4 regions of the Streptomyces sp. NPDC031274 genome follow, and region 1 is predicted to be linked to each of the others. Evidence: riboswitches for the same ligand, from Rfam matches in the RefSeq annotation. Region 1 holds a riboswitch; each other region holds the start of a gene.
What was found. Region 1 has a riboswitch for cyclic di-AMP ahead of ACZ5CR_RS42445 (M23 family metallopeptidase). Riboswitches for the same ligand answer to the same signal wherever they lie in the genome.
Positions count from the first base shown of each region.

Region 1 (4,204 bases):
TGGAGCGAGCCCTCGTACGTGTCGCGCGAGACAAGGTTGTAGTGCGGCTGGAGCGCCGCGTAGCGCGCGAGGCCCTCGCGGTCGGAGAAGTCGAGGAACTCCTGGAGCCGCTCGGCGGTCACGTTGGACGCGGCGATGGCGCGGACCTTGCCGGACGTCACCAGGTCGTCGAGCGCGCCGATGATCTCCTCGACGGAGACGGTCGGGTCGTCGTAGTGCGTGTAGTAGAGGTCGATGTAGTCCGTGCGCAGGCGGCGCAGCGACTCCTCGGCACCGGACTTGATGGTGTTCGCGGACAGACCCTTGAAATCGGGGTGGGCGCCGACCTTCGTGGCGAGCACGACGTCGGAACGGTTGCCGCGTGCGGCGAGCCAGTCGCCGATGACGTGCTCGGACTCGCCGCCCTTGTTGCCGGGCACCCAGGCCGAGTAGACGTCGGCGGTGTCGATGAAGTTGCCGCCGGCGGCGGTGTAGGCGTCGAGCACGGAGAAGGACTGCGCCTAGTCTGCCGTCCAGCCGAAGACATTGCCGCCCAGGGCGAGCGGGAAGACGTCGAGGTCGGACGAGCCGAGCTTGCGGAGAGAAGTCATGAGGAAGACAACGCCCTTACAGAGCGTCGCATTCCGTACAGCGGCACCAGACCGGAGAAGAGCGGGCGCGCCGAACCGGCAGCCCTGACGTCGGGGGGTTGTCGCCAGGACCGCCGGAGTTCGGAGGCTGCTTCAGAGTGACCGGATCAGAGCGGGTGGACCGGAGCGACCAGATCGGAGCGGGTCGGTCAGAGCGACCGGAGACCGGATCAAAGCAGGTCGATCAGAGCGACTGGCCCTTGCCGCGCAGCCACGCCGCCGGGTCCACCCCGGTCGAGTCGCCGCCCGGGTGGACCTCCAGGTGGAGGTGGGCCCCCGTCACGTTGCCGGTCGCGCCGACGCGGCCGATGACCTCGCCGGTGGTGACCTTCTGACCGACGCTGACGCTCATCGACGACTGGTGGCAGAACCACAGCTCGGTGCCGTCGTCGAGCTCCAGGACCGTGCGGTAGCCGTACGCCCCCGCCCAGCCGGCCTCCTTGATGGTGCCGGAGTGGATGGCCTTGATCGGCGTACCCGTCGGAGCCGCGAAGTCCAGGCCCGTGTGGTAGCCGGAGGACCACATGGAGCCGGGCTGACCGAAGGTGCCGGTGAGCGTGTACGAGCCGACGGGCAGTGTGTAGCTCTTCGCGAGCTTGGCCAGGCGCTCCGCCTCGGCCTTCTTCTTGGCCTCCGCCTCGGCCTTCTTCTTCGCGGCGGCCTTCTCGGCGGCGATCTTCTTCTCGGCCGCGGTCTGCTTGGCGGCGGCCTGTGCGGCTGCCTGCTTGACGGCGGCTTCTTCGGCCGCCTTCTGGACCGCGTCGTCCGCCTGGTCCTGCTGGTTCTCGGCCTGCTCCATGATGCGGGCCCGCAGCGCCTCGCCCGCGTCCGTGGAGCCCTGCTCGGCGTCGGTGGTGCTGAGACCGGCGGCGCTCAGCGGCGCGGCGGCCACCGCGACGCCGTTCTCCGCGGCGGCGGAGTCGGAGGAATCGGAGCCGTCGGATATCAAGGACCCCACGCCCGGGAGCGACTTGGCCTCCGGCAGCGAGTCCGTGACGGCCGAGAGGTCCGGCATCTCTATGGAGACCGGGGGCTTGCCGCCCTGCGCGGTGGCGATGCCGCCCGCGCCGACGGCGGCGATGACGCCTACACCGAGAACCGTGGAGCTGCGGGCGAGCCCGCCACCGCCCCGCTTGTGGACGCGGTGCCTGCCGCGGACCGGGCGGACGGACTCCTCGGTGGGATTCCATTCCTCCCAGGAATTGTCGTCGTACCCGCCGAAATCGTCATCATTCGGTACATAAGTGCCTTGGGGGGCAGGGCGGTTGGACGCCACCGGGGCGCACTCCTTTCCTTCCTTCTCGCCTACCGGGTTAGCTGACGGGTTCGGAGCAGGAAGGTCTCCTACGAGCATCTGGCACGGATGCACAGATGACCGATTCACCCCAATTAGTGGTTCCCCGGCTCCCTTGCGGGATTAGGCGCGTGCGCGCGGAGCCGACTCGAGTGTCGGTTGGGACGACCGCGCTGCGTTATCGAACGTTAATAGACAGCGGGGTCGTATTCCAAGCTGTTCCAGTTGATCGTTAACGGATCTGGCCAGTACTTACCGGGACACCGGGGGTAGGAACGGGGCGAGTTGACCCCACTTCTTCACACACCGGAGCTTCACATCCCCTTGACGGTACGTCAGTTGTTATGCGGAGCGGTGTCCTTCAGTCACGGCCTGTGACATCGGTCCCTGTGGCATTGGTCCCCGTGGCATCGGTTCCTGCGGCATCGGTCCCTGTGGCATCGGTTCTGGCGTCACCCGTCGCCGTCACCCGTCACCGTCACCCGTCACCAACGGCCGCCGCACCGCGAGCAGCGCCATGTCGTCGGTCGTCCCGCCCCCGGTGTGCCGCCGCACTTCCTCGGTCAGCGTGGCGAGGAGCGTGTCCGGGCCATTGGGTCCCGGGAAGATCCGGCCGCCGAGCCGGGCGGCAGGATCGTAGAACTCGCCCCGGCTGTCACGCGCCTCGGAGAGCCCGTCGGTGTGGAGCAGGAGCATCGCCCCCGGCGGGAACTCCGTCTCGTCCGCGCGGTCCGGCCAGGCGCCCAGTTCGCCCATCCCGAGCGGCAGCGCGGGCTCGGTCGCCGACAGGACACACAGCCGCCCGTCGCCGCGCAGGAGCAGCGGCCCCGGGTGCCCACGATTGATGAGACGTACGAGACCGTCGCTGTGCGGGATCTCCGCGAGGATGGCGGTGGTGAACCCCTCGAAGTCGTCGAGCCCGTCGCGCCGCGTGCCCTCACGCGCGAGCGCACGCTCCAGGCGCTGCGCCACCGCCTCCAGCGTGCTCTCCTGCTCGGCGGCCTCCCGGAACGCCCCGATGACGACGGCGACGGCCGCCACCGCGCCCATGCCCTTGCCCCGTACGTCGCCGACGATGACGCGTACGCCGTGCGGGGTGTCCTGAACGGCGTACAGATCACCCCCGATGAACGCGTCGGCCTCCGCTGCCTCGTACCGCGCCGCGACATCGAGCCCGCCGATCCGGGGATCCGGCTGCGGCAGTACGGCACGCTGGGCGGCCTCGGCGATGGAGCGGGCGGAGGCCAGCTGTTCGTCGCCGCGGCGCACGACGCGGTTGATGAGGACGGCGAGCACGGCGACGGTCACCACGGTGAACACCTCGGTGACGGCATCGACGTCGGAGCCTGTGTTGGCCCTGAAGTGCAGGCCGAGCACGGCGACGGAGGCACAGAGGCCGATGACGGTGGTGCTGAGCAGCGAGTAGAAGGGCGCGGCGATGAGCGGGGCGGCGGTGAAGAGGGGCGCGGCGGTGAATTGGGGCGGGGTCACGGTGTCGTAGACGATCCCAGCGACGATGAGCAGCAGCGGAAGCGCCCGTACGAACGCCCGTTCGTGCCGGACGGTGGGGCTCTTGCCGGAAGCCCCGCGCGGCCGCTTGCCGGGACCTCTGCTGCCAAGACCTCGACTGCCTGGACCCTGACTGCCGGGGCCCCGACTGCCTGGACCTCGACTCGCGGACTTGCCGTCGGCACGCTTCCCGCCACCCGCGCCCGCACGCTTCCCGCCGCTCGCGCCCGCACGCTTCCCGCCACCCGCGCCCGCACTCGCACGCTCTCCCGACCCCATGCCCGCCGCCCCCTCCCCTCGGCCGCCGCTTCCTCCTCGCTGCCCCACCGGTCTTCTCCTGCCGAATCCCGCGGCCAGGACCAGATCCATGACCGCGCTCGTCCTCGTCCAGGGTTCCCGGAGCGACGGCGCGGGGCGACCTGTGTTGGGCCGACCGGGTTAGCCCGGGTCAGGGCGCCCCGACCGGCTGCGGGGCGAGGCGGCCCGTCCGGGAGAGGCCGCGCAGGGCGAGCGCGCAGGTGGCGCCCAGAGCCGCGAGGCCGAGCCACAGCACAGCGGGCGCGGACCGGGTGACGCCGAGGAGCGTGCCGGTCGCGAGGTTCCCCGCGGTGATGCCGATGCCGCACACCGTGTTGTAGAGGCCGTAGTGCGTGGCCACCCACCGGTCGCCGGACAGCGCGACGACCGTCTCCATCTCGAACGGGTAGAGCACGGCCGTCGCCCCCGCGAGCCCCGCCGCGCACACCAGCAGCCCCGCGACCCCGACGTACCC
Region 1 covers NZ_JBVIHP010000049.1:6,957-11,160, reverse strand. The annotation lists partial or broken gene ACZ5CR_RS42450 (aldo/keto reductase) at 1-590, opposite strand, end outside; gene ACZ5CR_RS42445 (M23 family metallopeptidase) at 814-1,905, opposite strand; cyclic di-AMP (ydaO/yuaA leader) riboswitch at 1,917-2,063, opposite strand; gene ACZ5CR_RS42440 (PP2C family protein-serine/threonine phosphatase) at 2,389-3,711, opposite strand; gene ACZ5CR_RS42435 (MFS transporter) at 3,881-4,204, opposite strand, start outside.

Region 2 (4,204 bases), on a different contig from region 1:
TGAAGCCGCTGCGCTGGGCCATCTCGACGGCGTCGAGAGTCTCGGTCAGCGAGCCGATCTGGTTGACCTTCACCAGGAGGGCGTTGGCCGACTTCTCCTCGATGCCACGGGCCAGGCGCTCCGGGTTGGTGACGAACAGGTCGTCGCCCACGAGCTGGACCTTCTCGCCGAGCTTCTCGGTGATGACGTTCCAGCCGGCCCAGTCGTCCTCGAACAGCGGGTCCTCGATGGAGACGAGCGGGTACGAGGCGACGAGCTCCTCGTAGTACTCGGTCATCTCGGCGGCCGAGCGGGACTTGCCCTCGAACTCGTACGAGCCGTCCTTGTAGAACTCGGACGCGGCGACGTCGAGCGCGAGCGCGATCTGCTCACCGGGGACGTAACCGGCCTGCTTGATGGCCTCGAGGATGAGGTCGAGCGCGGCGCGGTTGGAGTCCAGGTTCGGGGCGAAGCCGCCCTCGTCGCCCAGGCCGGTGGCGAGGCCCTTGTCCTTCAGGACCTTCTTCAGCGTGTGGTAGACCTCGGTGCCCCAGCGCAGGGCCTCGGAGAACGACTCGGCGCCGATCGGCGCGATCATGAACTCCTGGATGTCGACGTTCGAGTCGGCGTGCGACCCGCCGTTCAGGATGTTCATCATCGGAACGGGCAGCAGGTGCGCGTTCGGGCCGCCGAGGTAGCGGAAGAGCGGCAGGTCGGAGGCCTCCGACGCGGCGTGCGCGACGGCGAGCGAGACGCCGAGGATGGCGTTGGCGCCGAGCGAGCCCTTGTTGTCGGTGGCGTCGAGGTCGAACATCGCCTGGTCGATCAGGCGCTGCTCGGTCGCGTCGTACCCGACGAGCTCCGGGCCGATCTGCTCGATGACGGCGAGGACGGCCTTCTCCACGCCCTTGCCGTGGTAACGGTTGGGGTCACCGTCACGGAGTTCGATGGCCTCGAAAGCACCGGTGGACGCACCGGACGGAACGGCGGCACGACCCGTGCTGCCGTCGTCGAGGCCGACCTCGACCTCAACCGTGGGGTTGCCTCGGGAGTCCAGGATTTCCCGGGCTACGACGACGTCGATGGACGGCACGAGCATCTCCTTCTGGGATGTGACGCGGGTACGCGGGGCGTTGGCCTCGCGGACATGAGCCTAACCGGCTCCCGGGCAAGAGCGAGCCGAGCGACCGCCCGGTGGACAAACCGAGAGCAAAATGTTTCCGAACGGAACAAAGCAGGGAGGGCAACGAAACCCGCCCCGGTGCGTACGGGGGATACGCGCACCGGGGCGGGGAGAGCAGCGCCCGAAGGGGCGCGGGGAACTGCGCGAAGCGAGCACGAAGCGCCCGCGGAGGAAGACAAGCCCCGCAGGCGCCCCGCCAGAACTAGCTGAGGTGCAGCTGCTGACCCGGGAAGATCATGTCGGCGTTGTCGATGATGTCGCCGTTGAGCTTGTACACCTTGTGCCAGCCGCCCTTGACGTCCTTCGCCTCGGCGATCTTGGAGAGGGTGTCACCCTTCTTGACCTTGTACTCCCCGTCACCCTTCTTGACCGTCTTACCGGTCGGGGTCTGGACGGTCTTCTTGGACTCGGTCTTCGGAGCCTCGGTCTTCGGCGCCTCGGCCTTCGGAGCGGCCTGCTGCGGCTGCTCGGTCTGGGCGCTGGGCTCGTTCTTGGGCTGCTCCTGGGTCTGCTGCGGGGCGCTCTCCTGCGCACCGCCACCCTCGTTGGAGGCACCCGAGAGGCCGACGCCGCAGCTCGGCCAGGCGCCCTTGCCCTGGCCCGCGAGGACCTTCTCGCCGATCTCTATCTGCTGGGCCTTGGAGGCCTGGTCGGCGCTGGACGCGTACTTCGTACCGCCGTACGCGGCCCAGGTGGACGACGAGAACTGCAGGCCGCCCGTGTAGCCGTTGCCGGTGTTGATCGACCAGTTGCCGCCGGACTCGCACTGGGCGACGGCGTCCCACTCGGAGTTCGTCGCCGCGGAGGCCGAGCCGGCCGCCATCAGCGGGGCTGCGACCGCGACACCGGTGACGCCCGCGAGCGTGGCGACACGGGTGGCCTTGGACGGGCGGCGGTGCTTGCCCTTGCTGGAAAACAGCATGAGTGATCCCCTCACCGACGCCTGCGAGGTGAGCTGTCGGGTTCGGGCCGATGAAGTTGCCCGGCCGCGCTTCCTTGAGCGCGACTTAACCCCTAGCCGTTCCCGTCCGTTCCTCCGCATCGCTCTCGCGATGCTGAACGGCCGGGCCCGGCGGAAACCTTGGTTCCCCCGCTCCTGCCTACGGCGCTTGCGCGACGACTGTTCCCGAACGGCCGTTGGCAGGACTCGGCGTACCGACCGGCGGGGCCCGCTGTGGCGAGCGGTCACGACCGTAGGCATGGGATCGGTCGATTTCCAAAGACGATCAGGGCTTCTGAGACCCATCTCTCACTTGCACCAATCCAGACATCAGGCGCAAAGCGAGTCGCCAACTTCCCCTACTTTTCGCCCAAATCGAGGCTCTGACCGGGAAGGATGAGGTCGGGGTCGGAGCCGACGGCCTTCTCGTTCTCCGCGTACAGCTCGGTCCACCCGCCCTTCACGTCGAGGTCGTCGGCGATGGCCCAGAGGTTGTCCCCGGAGCGGACCGTGTACGTCCCGTCCGAGCCGTTCCGCTGACGCTCGTCGCCACGGGAGGCGTGCCGACCCGAACCCTCGCGGGAGTCGTCGCCGGGCTGCTTGCCGTCCGCGCTGTCGCCGCGGTGGCGGCCTTCACCCTCGCCGGTGGTGGGGGTGGCGGTCGGCGAAGTCTCATCGCTCTGCCCGGACTTGCCCGAGCCATCGGAATCACCCGACTCGCCCGAATCACCCGACTCGTCGTGATTCTTGTCTCGCGCCTCGTCGCCGGAGCCGGACTTGTCGGTCTTATCGGCCTTATCGGTCTTGCCAGACTCACCGGAAGGCTTCTTGGAGGACTCGCCCGAGGACTTGTCCGAAGACGTGGCACTGTCCGAGGGGTCGGCCGACTCGCTCGGCGACGCGCCCGGCTCATCCGAGTCGTCCGAGTCATCCGAGTCGCCGGGGTCGGCCGACTCCGTCGACTCGTCGGAAGGCGTCGTCGTGATCGGAGCGCCCGGGTCGACGTCGGCGGCGGCGCCGTCCTGAGTGAGCCCGGCGACCGGCGCGCAGCTCGGCCAGGCCTTGGTCCCCTGGTCGTCGAGAACCTTCTCGGCCACGGATATCTGCTGCGAGCGGCTGGCCTGATCGGCGCTCGGCGCGAAGTCGAGGCCGCCGTGGTCCTCCCAGACCCGCTGCGACAACTGGAGCCCGCCGTAGTACCCGTTGTCCGCGTCCGCGCTCCAGGATCCGCCGCTCTCGCACTCCGCGAGCTTGTCCCACGTGGCGGCGTCCGCCGCGCTCGCGCTGGTGGCACCGAGCAGCGGGATGGCGATGGCCGATCCTGCGACTCCTGCCGCGACGATCAGGGCCGGGGCCTGGCGGGGGCGTCGGTGACGACCATTGCCGGAGAGCATGCGGTTGCCTTTCGCGTGACTGGAGCGACGACAGCGGCACGGGATGCCGAGTCGTCGGTGAACGTAGCGGGAGTCGAACGCTTGTCACAAGTCGATGCAGCGGAGATCACGTGAAAGTCACAGTCTTGACGGCATGTCAGCTGGACGGCGTTTCAGATGCCTGATATTTGCTCTGCTGTGCGGGCGCGAACTCCACGGGCAGCGTGCGGAGTCCACGCATGATGAGCCCGCCACGCCATCTCAAATCGTCAGGTTCCGCCGCGAGTCGCAGGTCAGGGAGGCGCCGCAGAAGCGTCGCGAGGGCGGTCCGCCCTTCGAGCCGGGCGAGCGGTGCGCCGAGACAGTAATGAATGCCATGGCCGTAGCCGAGGTGTTGGTTGTCGCGGCGGGAGAGGTCGAGCGTGTCCGGCCGGTCGAAGCGTTCCGGGTCACGGTCGGCGGCGGCGAGGACGACGAGGACGGGGTCGCCGACGGCAATGTCCTCCCCTCCCACGGTCAGCCGCTCGGTGGCGAACCGCCAGGTGGCGAGTTCGACGGGCCCGTCGAAGCGCAGGAGCTCCTCGAGCCCGGTGTCCAGGAGACCGGTGTCGCCGCCCCTGAGGGAGCCCTGGAGCCGCTCGCGCTGTTCGGGGTGGGTGAGGAGGGCATAGGCGCCGTTGCCGATGAGGTTCACGGTCGTCTCAAAACCGGCGAAAAGCAAGATAAAGG
Region 2 covers NZ_JBVIHP010000019.1:73,352-77,555, reverse strand. The annotation lists gene eno (phosphopyruvate hydratase) at 1-1,072, opposite strand, end outside; gene ACZ5CR_RS28165 (transglycosylase family protein) at 1,365-2,084, opposite strand; cyclic di-AMP (ydaO/yuaA leader) riboswitch at 2,088-2,280, opposite strand; gene ACZ5CR_RS28160 (transglycosylase family protein) at 2,462-3,496, opposite strand; gene ACZ5CR_RS28155 (cytochrome P450 family protein) at 3,633-4,204, opposite strand, start outside.
Region 2: it holds a riboswitch for cyclic di-AMP, as region 1 does, so the genes downstream of both, ACZ5CR_RS28165 (transglycosylase family protein) here and ACZ5CR_RS42445 (M23 family metallopeptidase) in region 1, are expected to answer to the same signal.

Region 3 (4,204 bases), on a different contig from region 1:
CCGCGCGCGCGTGATGCCCACGTACGCGAGGCGGCGCTCCTCCTCCAGCTCCTTGACCTGGCCGAGGGAGCGCATGTGCGGGAAGACGCCGTCCTCCATGCCGGTCAGGAAGACGACCGGGAATTCGAGGCCCTTGGCCGTGTGCAGCGTCATCAGCGTGATGACTCCGGAGCCGTCGTCCTCCTCGTCGGGAATCTGGTCCGAGTCGGCGACGAGCGCGACCCGCTCGAGGAACGCGGAGAGCGTGCCCGAAACGCTTGTGCCCGCGCCCGCGTCTTCCTCTCCACCGCCGGTTCCGTCCTCAGTCTCGCCCTCGGCCGCCCCTTCGGTCTGCCCTTCGCCGTCCTCGCCGTTTTCGCCGTCCTCGCTGCCGCCACCGCTGTCGTGTTCGAACTCAAGTGCCACGGCGGCGAGTTCCTGGAGGTTCTCGATGCGCGTCTCGTCCTGCGGGTCGGTCGAGGCCTGCAACTCGGCGAGATACCCGGTCCGTTCGAGTACGGCCTCCAGGACGACGGCGGGGCCCGCGCCGGACTCGACGATGGTCCGCAGTTCCTCCATCAGCACGTTGAAACGCTTGACGGCGTTCGCCGAGCGGGCCGCCATTCCGTACGCCTCGTCGACGCGCTGCAGCGCCTGCGGGAAGGAGATCTTCTCGCGCTGCGAGAGCGCGTCGATCATCGCCTCAGCGCGGTCGCCGATACCCCTCTTGGGTACGTTGAGAATGCGCCGCAGCGGTACGGAGTCCTCCGGGTTGGCGAGCACCCGCAGATACGCGAGGACGTCCCGGACCTCCTTGCGCTCGTAGAAGCGGACGCCTCCGACGACCTTGTAGGGCAGGCCTACGCGGATGAAGATCTCTTCGAAGACACGGGACTGCGCGTTCGTCCGGTAGAAGATCGCGACGTCGCCCGCCTTCGCGTCGCCCGCGTCGGTGAGCCGGTCGATCTCGTCGGCGACGAACTGCGCCTCGTCGTGCTCGGTGTCGGCGACATAGCCGGTGATGCCCGCGCCCGCGCCCGCGTTGGTCCACAGGTTCTTGGGGCGGCGGCTTTCGTTGCGTTCGATGACGGCGTTGGCCGCGGTGAGGATCGTCTGCGAGGAGCGGTAGTTCTGCTCCAGGAGGATCGTCGTCGCGTTCGGGTAGTCCTCCTCGAACTGGAGGATGTTGCGGATCGTGGCGCCGCGGAAGGCGTAGATCGACTGGTCCGCGTCACCCACGACGCACAGCTCGGCGGGGTCGTCCCCCTCGCCTCCGGAGGGGCCGACCAGCTCGCGCACGAGGGCGTACTGGGCGTGGTTGGTGTCCTGGTACTCGTCGACCATCACGTGCCGGAAGCGGCGGCGGTAGTGCTCGGCGACGTCCGGGAACGCGCGGAACATGTTGACCGTCGTCATGATCAGGTCGTCGAAGTCGAGGGCGTTCGCCTCGCGCAGCCGCGACTGGTACATCGCGTATGCCTGGGCGAGCGTCTTCTCGAAGCCGTCGGCGGCCTGTCCTGCGAAGGTCTCCTCGTCGATCAGTTCGTTCTTCAGGTTCGAGATCTTGGCGCTGAAGGACTTCGGCGGGAACTTCTTCGGGTCGATGTCCAGGTCACGGCAGACCAGGGCCATCAGGCGCTTGGAGTCGGCGGCATCGTAGATCGAGAAGGAGGAGGTGAAACCGATCGTCTTCGACTCGCGGCGCAGTATGCGCACGCACGCGCTGTGGAAGGTCGACACCCACATCGCGTTGGCCCGCGGCCCGACGAGCTGCTCGACGCGCTCCTTCATCTCGCCCGCGGCCTTGTTCGTGAACGTGATCGCCAGGATCTGCCCCGGGTGCACGTGCCGCTCGGCCAGGAGATACGCGATGCGGTGCGTGAGGACCCGGGTCTTGCCGGAGCCCGCGCCCGCGACGATGAGCAGCGGGGTGTCCGCGTGCACGACTGCCGCGCGCTGGTTCTCGTTAAGACCGTCGAGCAGGGCTGCCGGGTCGAGCACGGGGCGCGGGGCGCCGTCGCGGTAGTGCGCGTCCCGGGGTGCGGGCGCGTCGAACTTCCCGTCGAACAGATCATCCGGAACGGACTCCGGAGCACTGTCCTCGGGCGGCGGCGGGGGCTCTTCCTCCGAAGCCCGCGAGGGCTTGAGGTCCGCCAGGAAGCTGTCATCAAAGAGGCTGCTCATCGCCTCCCGAGTCTAGGCGGCCCCACTGACAACCCGCTCCGGGTTCCGGCCACGTCCACTCACGAACGTCCACTCGTCTACGCCCTGCCCACGCCCGATCACCCTCCGCCACCGCATGGCGTGTCCGCATCAAGAGCTTCGTAAAGTCACGAAAATGTATCGGGCATATCGAACATCAACCTTCACACGAGCCACACGAGTTGGCTAGCGTGCTGCGTGGGCTGCTCGTACTCCCACCGGCGAACCCCGCCGGGAACGGGTGGCCTCCGCCGAGTTCGATCTCCTCGGAGCCGGGGACCCACGATGAACTTGGGGTGAATCGGTCCCGTACGAAGTACGGGACTGTAGGGCAACCTTCCGGAACCACCCGCCCGAACCCGACAGCTAACCCGGTAGGCGGTCTACGGAAGGAGTCGCCTCCCTTGGCGTCGCACCGCAAGCCGCGGACCCGCATGGCCGGCCTACGCGTCACCCCCGCCATCGGCATCACGACGGCCGCCCTCACCTCCGTGGCCCTGCTGTCACAGAGCGCGCAGGCGGCACCGTCCGCACCGCAGAAGCCCAGCCTCGAAGAGGTCCAGAAGAAGGTCGACGACCTCTACCATCAGGCGGGCGTGGCCACACAGAAGTACAACTCGGCCAAGGAGCGCACGGACACGCAGCGCAAGAAGGTCGACACCCTTCTCGACGACGTGGCCCAGCGCACCGACAAGCTGAACGAGGCCCGCCAGGAGCTGGGCGCGTTCGCCGCGGCGCAGTACCGCACCGGCGCCGTCTCCGAGACCGCCACGATGATGCTCGCCGACGACCCGCAGGGGTACTTCGACCAGAACCATCTGTCGGACCGCCTGACCGCGCGCCAGAAGAAGGCGGTCGACGACTACCAGACGAAGCAGGCCGCGGCGACGAAGCAGCGCACGAAGGCCGCCAAGAGCCTTCAGACGCTGAGCGACTCGCGGGACGACCTCAAGGCGAGCAAGCGGACCGTCCAGAAGAAGCTGGGCCAGGCGCGCACGATGCTCTCGAAGCTGACGGCCGAGGAGAAGGCGCGGCTCGCGGCGATCGAGAAGAAGAAGGAAGAAGCGGCCAAGCGCAAGGCCGCCGAGCTGGCCCGCAAGCAGGAGGCCGAGGCGGAGGCCAAGCGCAAGGCGGCGGAAGAGGCCGCGGCGAAGGAGCGCGAGAAGAACAAGGAGACCCCGGACACCGGCTCCGGTTCCGGTTCCGGTTCCGGTTCGGACGCGGGTTCGGGCTCCGGCTCCGGCTCCGGCAACACGGACAGCGGGTACGCGGCGAAGGCCGCGAAGGTCATCGACTTCGCCGAGGCACAGATCGGCAAGCCGTACGTGTGGGGCGCCACAGGACCCGACTCCTACGACTGCTCCGGGCTCACCCAGGACGCGTGGAAGGCCGCGGGGATCTCCCTGCCGCGCACGACCTGGGACCAGGTCAAGGTCGGCACGACCGTGAAGACCGCCGACGCCAAGCCCGGCGACCTGGTCTTCTTCTACGACGACATCAGCCACGTAGGTATCTACATCGGCAACGGCAAGATGATCCACGCCCCGAAGCCGGGTGCGAACGTCCGCACCGAGTCGATCTACTACATGCCGATCCACAGCGTGGTACGGCCCGCGTAACCCTCACGACCGTCACACGAGAAAACGGCCCTCCACGCGCGCGTGGAGGGCCGTTTTCCGTGAGTGGGGGGGCGGGATCAGGTCCACAGCACCGCGATGAAGATGTTCGCGACGGTCAGAAGACCGACGGCGCCGAACATCCCCTTGTCCACCTTCTCCTCGTCCCGCTTCACGTAGACCAGCGCGAGGATCACGATCAGCACGGCCATCTTGATGCCGATCTTGAGGTTGTTGACCGGGTTGTCGTCCGCCTGGTTGAGACCCACCAGGACGACGCCCGTGACCAGCATCGTCAGCGCGCCGTGCAGCATCGCCGGGTTGAAGCGGGCCGTGCCCTCGCCCATCTGCTTCATCTGAGTGAGGAAGCCACCCAGGAGGGAGGCGATGCCGATGATGTGCAGGCC
Region 3 covers NZ_JBVIHP010000032.1:41,979-46,182, forward strand. The annotation lists gene ACZ5CR_RS37165 (ATP-dependent DNA helicase) at 1-2,163, opposite strand, end outside; cyclic di-AMP (ydaO/yuaA leader) riboswitch at 2,421-2,577, shown strand; gene ACZ5CR_RS37170 (C40 family peptidase) at 2,586-3,800, shown strand; gene ACZ5CR_RS37175 (hypothetical protein) at 3,878-4,204, opposite strand, start outside.
Region 3: it holds a riboswitch for cyclic di-AMP, as region 1 does, so the genes downstream of both, ACZ5CR_RS37170 (C40 family peptidase) here and ACZ5CR_RS42445 (M23 family metallopeptidase) in region 1, are expected to answer to the same signal.

Region 4 (4,204 bases), on a different contig from region 1:
CGTACGGGCCGACGGCCGGCGGAGCACGCGTGATCGCATGAGACACTGGTCTAGACAAGTGTGAGACACCTGGAAGGGCAGCAACACATGGCTGAGCGCCGCGTCAACGTCGGCTGGGCCGAGGGCCTTCACGCCCGACCCGCCTCCATCTTCGTCCGCGCGGCCACCGCCGCCGGCGTCCCCGTGACGATCGCCAAGGCTGACGGCAACCCCGTGAACGCCGCCTCCATGCTCGCGGTGCTCGGTCTGGGCGCGCAGGGCGGCGAGGAGATCGTGCTCGCCTCCGACGCCGAGGGCGCGGACGCCGCTCTCGACCGTCTGGCGAAGCTGGTCGCGGACGGTCTCGAAGAGCTCCCCGAGACCGTCTAGCCAGTAAAGACTGGTACTCATACGCCGAAGGGCCCGCCCTGAATAGGGGGCGGGCCCTTCGGCGCTTCTGTTTCCAGCTACCGAATATCAGAGCCGCATTCCCTGAACGTGCCGCATTCGGGCAGCCGAAATAATCCCCCGCCGAATAGCACTTCTTTGTATACGGCGCCTCTGTTAATGCCGGAGGCCCACCGTGTTTACGGCATGTTGCGAATCCCTCACACGATCACGTCCCGCGATTCGATGACCTTGCGGGGGAAAGCGCAGCCGGTGCGCGGCCGTCGCCCGTTCCGCGTGGGCCGCCGCGAGCGACCTGGCCCGTTCCGCGTCCCCGCGGGCGACCGCGTCGACGATCGCGGCGTGCTCCGCCCAGGACTCCGCGGGAGCGGCCGATGTCTCGACGACGTACATCCAGGCGATCTTGTGCCGGAGCTGGGTGAGCAGCGCCGTGAGGCCCGGGCTGCCGGACGACTGGGCGAGCGTCTCGTGGAACCAGCCTCCCAGGGAGCGCAGGTCGTCGCTCTGACCGCCCCTCGAACGCTCCTGACCGAGCCTGACGAGGCCGCGCAGGACCTTCAGGTGCGCCTCCGTGCGGCGCTGAGCGGCGCGGGCCGCGCCGAGCGGCTCCAGGAGCATGCGTATCTCCAGGAGGTCGGCCGCCTCCTGCTCGGTGGGCTCCGCGACGCACGCGCCCGCGTGCCTGCGCGTGACGACGAACCCCTCGGCCTCCAGGGTGCGCAGGGCCTCGCGCACGGGGACGCGGGAGACTCCATAGCGGCGTGCGAGCAGTTCCTCGGTGAGCCGGCCACCCCGTTCGTAGACACCGGAGACGATGTCGTCCCGGATGGCCGTGCATACCGAGTGCGCGGGAATGCGCATGACCTGACCTCCGCCTTAATCCCCGCGAAACGCGGTCGATCGACGCCTTTTCAGTGACCCTATTGCAGAGCGGCCGAATTTCCGATGGCAGGCCGAAATCCATGGATATATTTTGGCCAAAGGCGATCGGCGCGGGTACGGGTACGGGTACGCGCGGGTACAGGTACGGCGGTACGGCGAAAGCCCCGGCTCTCGATGAGCCGGGGCTTTCGGTGGATCAGCGTGCGGTGGATCAGCCTTCGGTTGATCAGACGCCGACGTCGTGCGAGCGGAGGTACGCGATCGGGTCGATGTCCGTGCCGTAGTCCTCGCCGGTGCGGGCCTCGAAGTGGAGGTGCGGGCCGCTGGAGTTGCCGGTGGAGCCCGAGAGGCCGATCTGCTGGCCCGGGGTGACGGCCTGGCCGACGGTGACGCCGAGGGACGACATGTGGCCGTACTGGGTGTACGTGCCGTCGTTCATCTTGATGACCACGTTGTTGCCGTAGGCGCCGCCCCAGCCTGCCTCGACGACGGTGCCGGAGCCGACCGCGTGGACCGAGGTGCCGGACGCGGCGTGGAAGTCGATGCCGGTGTGGCTGCCGGAGGACCACATGCCGCCGCCGGTCTGGTAGCCCGTGGAGACGTACGAGCCGGTGATCGGGGAGACGTAGCTGTTGAGGCGCTTGCGCTCGGCCTCGCGAGCGGCCCGCTCCTTGGCTTCGCGCTCCTTCTTGGCCTTGGCCTTCGCCTCGGCCTCGGCCTTGCGCTTGGCCTCTTCAGCCTTCTTCTTGGCGGCTTCTTCGGCCTTCTTGGCCGCTGCCGCGTCGTCGGCTGCCTGCTGCTGGGCGGCGGCCTGCGCGTCGACGCTGGCGGCGAGCGAGTCGCCGACGGAGATCGCCTGGGTGAGGCCGGTGTGCTCGAGAGCCACGGCGTCGTCGGCGGCAAGGGCCGGAGCGGCCAGGCCTCCTATGACACCAGTGGTGGTGAGGGCGGCGACGCCCGCCACGTTCGCGGTCGTACGCGTGATGCGGCTCGGGCGACGGTGCTTCCCGGTGGCACGGGTGAACGCCATGTAGCGGCTGATCCTTTCCTTCCTTCTCGCCTACCGGGTTAGCTGACGGGTTCGGAGCAGGAAGGTCTCCTACGAGTCCCTCGCCTCACGGCAAGGTTCCCGATTCACCCCAAGGGGACATGTGGGTCCCCGGCTCCCCTGGCTCGCGCCGTACGGGGACTCGGCGATGACTGTCCGGTGCCGCGGGTGCGGCGTACTGCATGACGAACAGCCGGATCGACGCTAAGCGGGGCGCTTTCAAACGACAAACGGATCAGAGCTTTTGTAGCGCACGCCACAGGGCAGACACGTAACCTCCATACTAATTCGGACATATGAGGACCCCAGTGGCAAATTCCAGCCACTGGGGTCCCGATATGTCCTGACTGTCACTCAGCTCGTGACCACACTCACTTCACCGATGCCGAGCGCCCTGACGGGCTCCTCGATCTGCGCGGCGTCACCGACGAGCACCGTCACCAGGCGGTCCTGGGGGAAGGCGCTCACCACGGCGGCGGTGGCCTCCACGGTGCCGGTCGCGGCCAACTGGCGGTACAGCTGCGCCTGGAAGTCGTCCGGAAGGTGCTGCTCGACCTGATCGGCGAGGGTGGCGGCGACGGACGCGGCCATCTCGTACTTGAGCGGGGCGACGCCCACCAGGTTCTGCACGGCGACATCGCGCTCGGCGTCCGTCAGACCCTCGGCGGCGAGGGTGCGCAGCACCTTCCACAGGTCGTCGAGGGCCGGTCCCGTGGACTCGGTGTCCACCGAGCCGCTGATGGCCAGCATCGCGGCACCCGTGCCGTCCGGGGCGGAGCGCAGGACCTGGGCGAACGACCGTACGCCGTAGGTGTATCCCTTCTCCTCGCGCAGGACGCGGTCGAGTCGCGAGGTGAGGGTGCCGCCGAGGCAGTACGTGCCGAGCACCTGCGCGGGCCAGACGCGGTCGTGCCGGTCCGGTCCCACGCGGCCGATGAGCAGCTGCGTCTGGACGGCTCCGGGGCGGTCCACGATGACGACGCGCCCGGTGTCGTCGGCGGTCACCGGGGGCACCGGCCGCGGCTCGGCGGTGCCGCCCGTCCAGGCGCCGATGGTGTCGGCGAGGACGGCGTCCAGGTCGACGCCGGTCAGGTCGCCCACGACGACCGCGGTGGCCGTGGCGGGACGCACGTGCTTCTCGTAGAAGGCACGCACCGCCGCCGAGTCGATGGCCGTGACCGTCTCCTCGGTGCCCTGGCGGGGGCGCGACATGCGCGACGTCGCGGGGAACAGCTGCCGGGAGAGCTCCTTGGCGGCGCGGCGCGCCGGGTTGGCGGCCTCGTGCGGGATCTCGTCCAGGCGGTTGCGTACGAGGCGTTCGATCTCGCTGTCCGCGAAGGCGGGGGCGCGCAGGGCGTCGGAGAGCAGGCCGAGCGCCTTCGGGAGGCGGGAGACCGGGACTTCGAGGGAGACGCGCACGCCGGGGTGGTCGGCGTGCGCGTCCATGGAGGCGCCGCAGCGGTCGAGTTCCGCGGCGAAGTCCTCGGCGGAGTGCTTGTCGGTGCCTTCGTTGAAGGCCCTCGCCATGATCGTGGCGACGCCGTCGAGGCCCGCGGGCTCGGCGTCGAGCGGCGCCTCGAGGTGGATCTCCACGGCGACGACCTGCTGGCCGGGGCGGTGGCAGCGCAGGACGGTGAGGCCGTTGTCCAGGGTGGCGCGCTCGGGCGCGGGGAAGGCCCACGGCCGTGCGGTGCCCGCCTGGGGCTGGGGGTGGAACTGCATCGTCGCGGCCTCGGTCACTTCGCCGCCTCCTCTTCGTCCTCGTCGGTGGCTTCGGCGCCTTCGGGGGCCGCTGAGCCCTCGGTGGGCTCGTACACGAGCACCGCGCGGTTGTCGGGGCGCAGGCGGGCCGCCGCGGCCGCCTTGACCTCTTCCGCCGTGACGTCG
Region 4 covers NZ_JBVIHP010000001.1:531,229-535,432, forward strand. The annotation lists gene ACZ5CR_RS02425 (HPr family phosphocarrier protein) at 88-369, shown strand; gene ACZ5CR_RS02430 (GntR family transcriptional regulator) at 544-1,248, opposite strand; gene ACZ5CR_RS02435 (M23 family metallopeptidase) at 1,496-2,299, opposite strand; cyclic di-AMP (ydaO/yuaA leader) riboswitch at 2,312-2,475, opposite strand; gene ACZ5CR_RS02440 (M16 family metallopeptidase) at 2,672-4,057, opposite strand; gene ACZ5CR_RS02445 (M16 family metallopeptidase) at 4,054-4,204, opposite strand, start outside.
Region 4: it holds a riboswitch for cyclic di-AMP, as region 1 does, so the genes downstream of both, ACZ5CR_RS02435 (M23 family metallopeptidase) here and ACZ5CR_RS42445 (M23 family metallopeptidase) in region 1, are expected to answer to the same signal.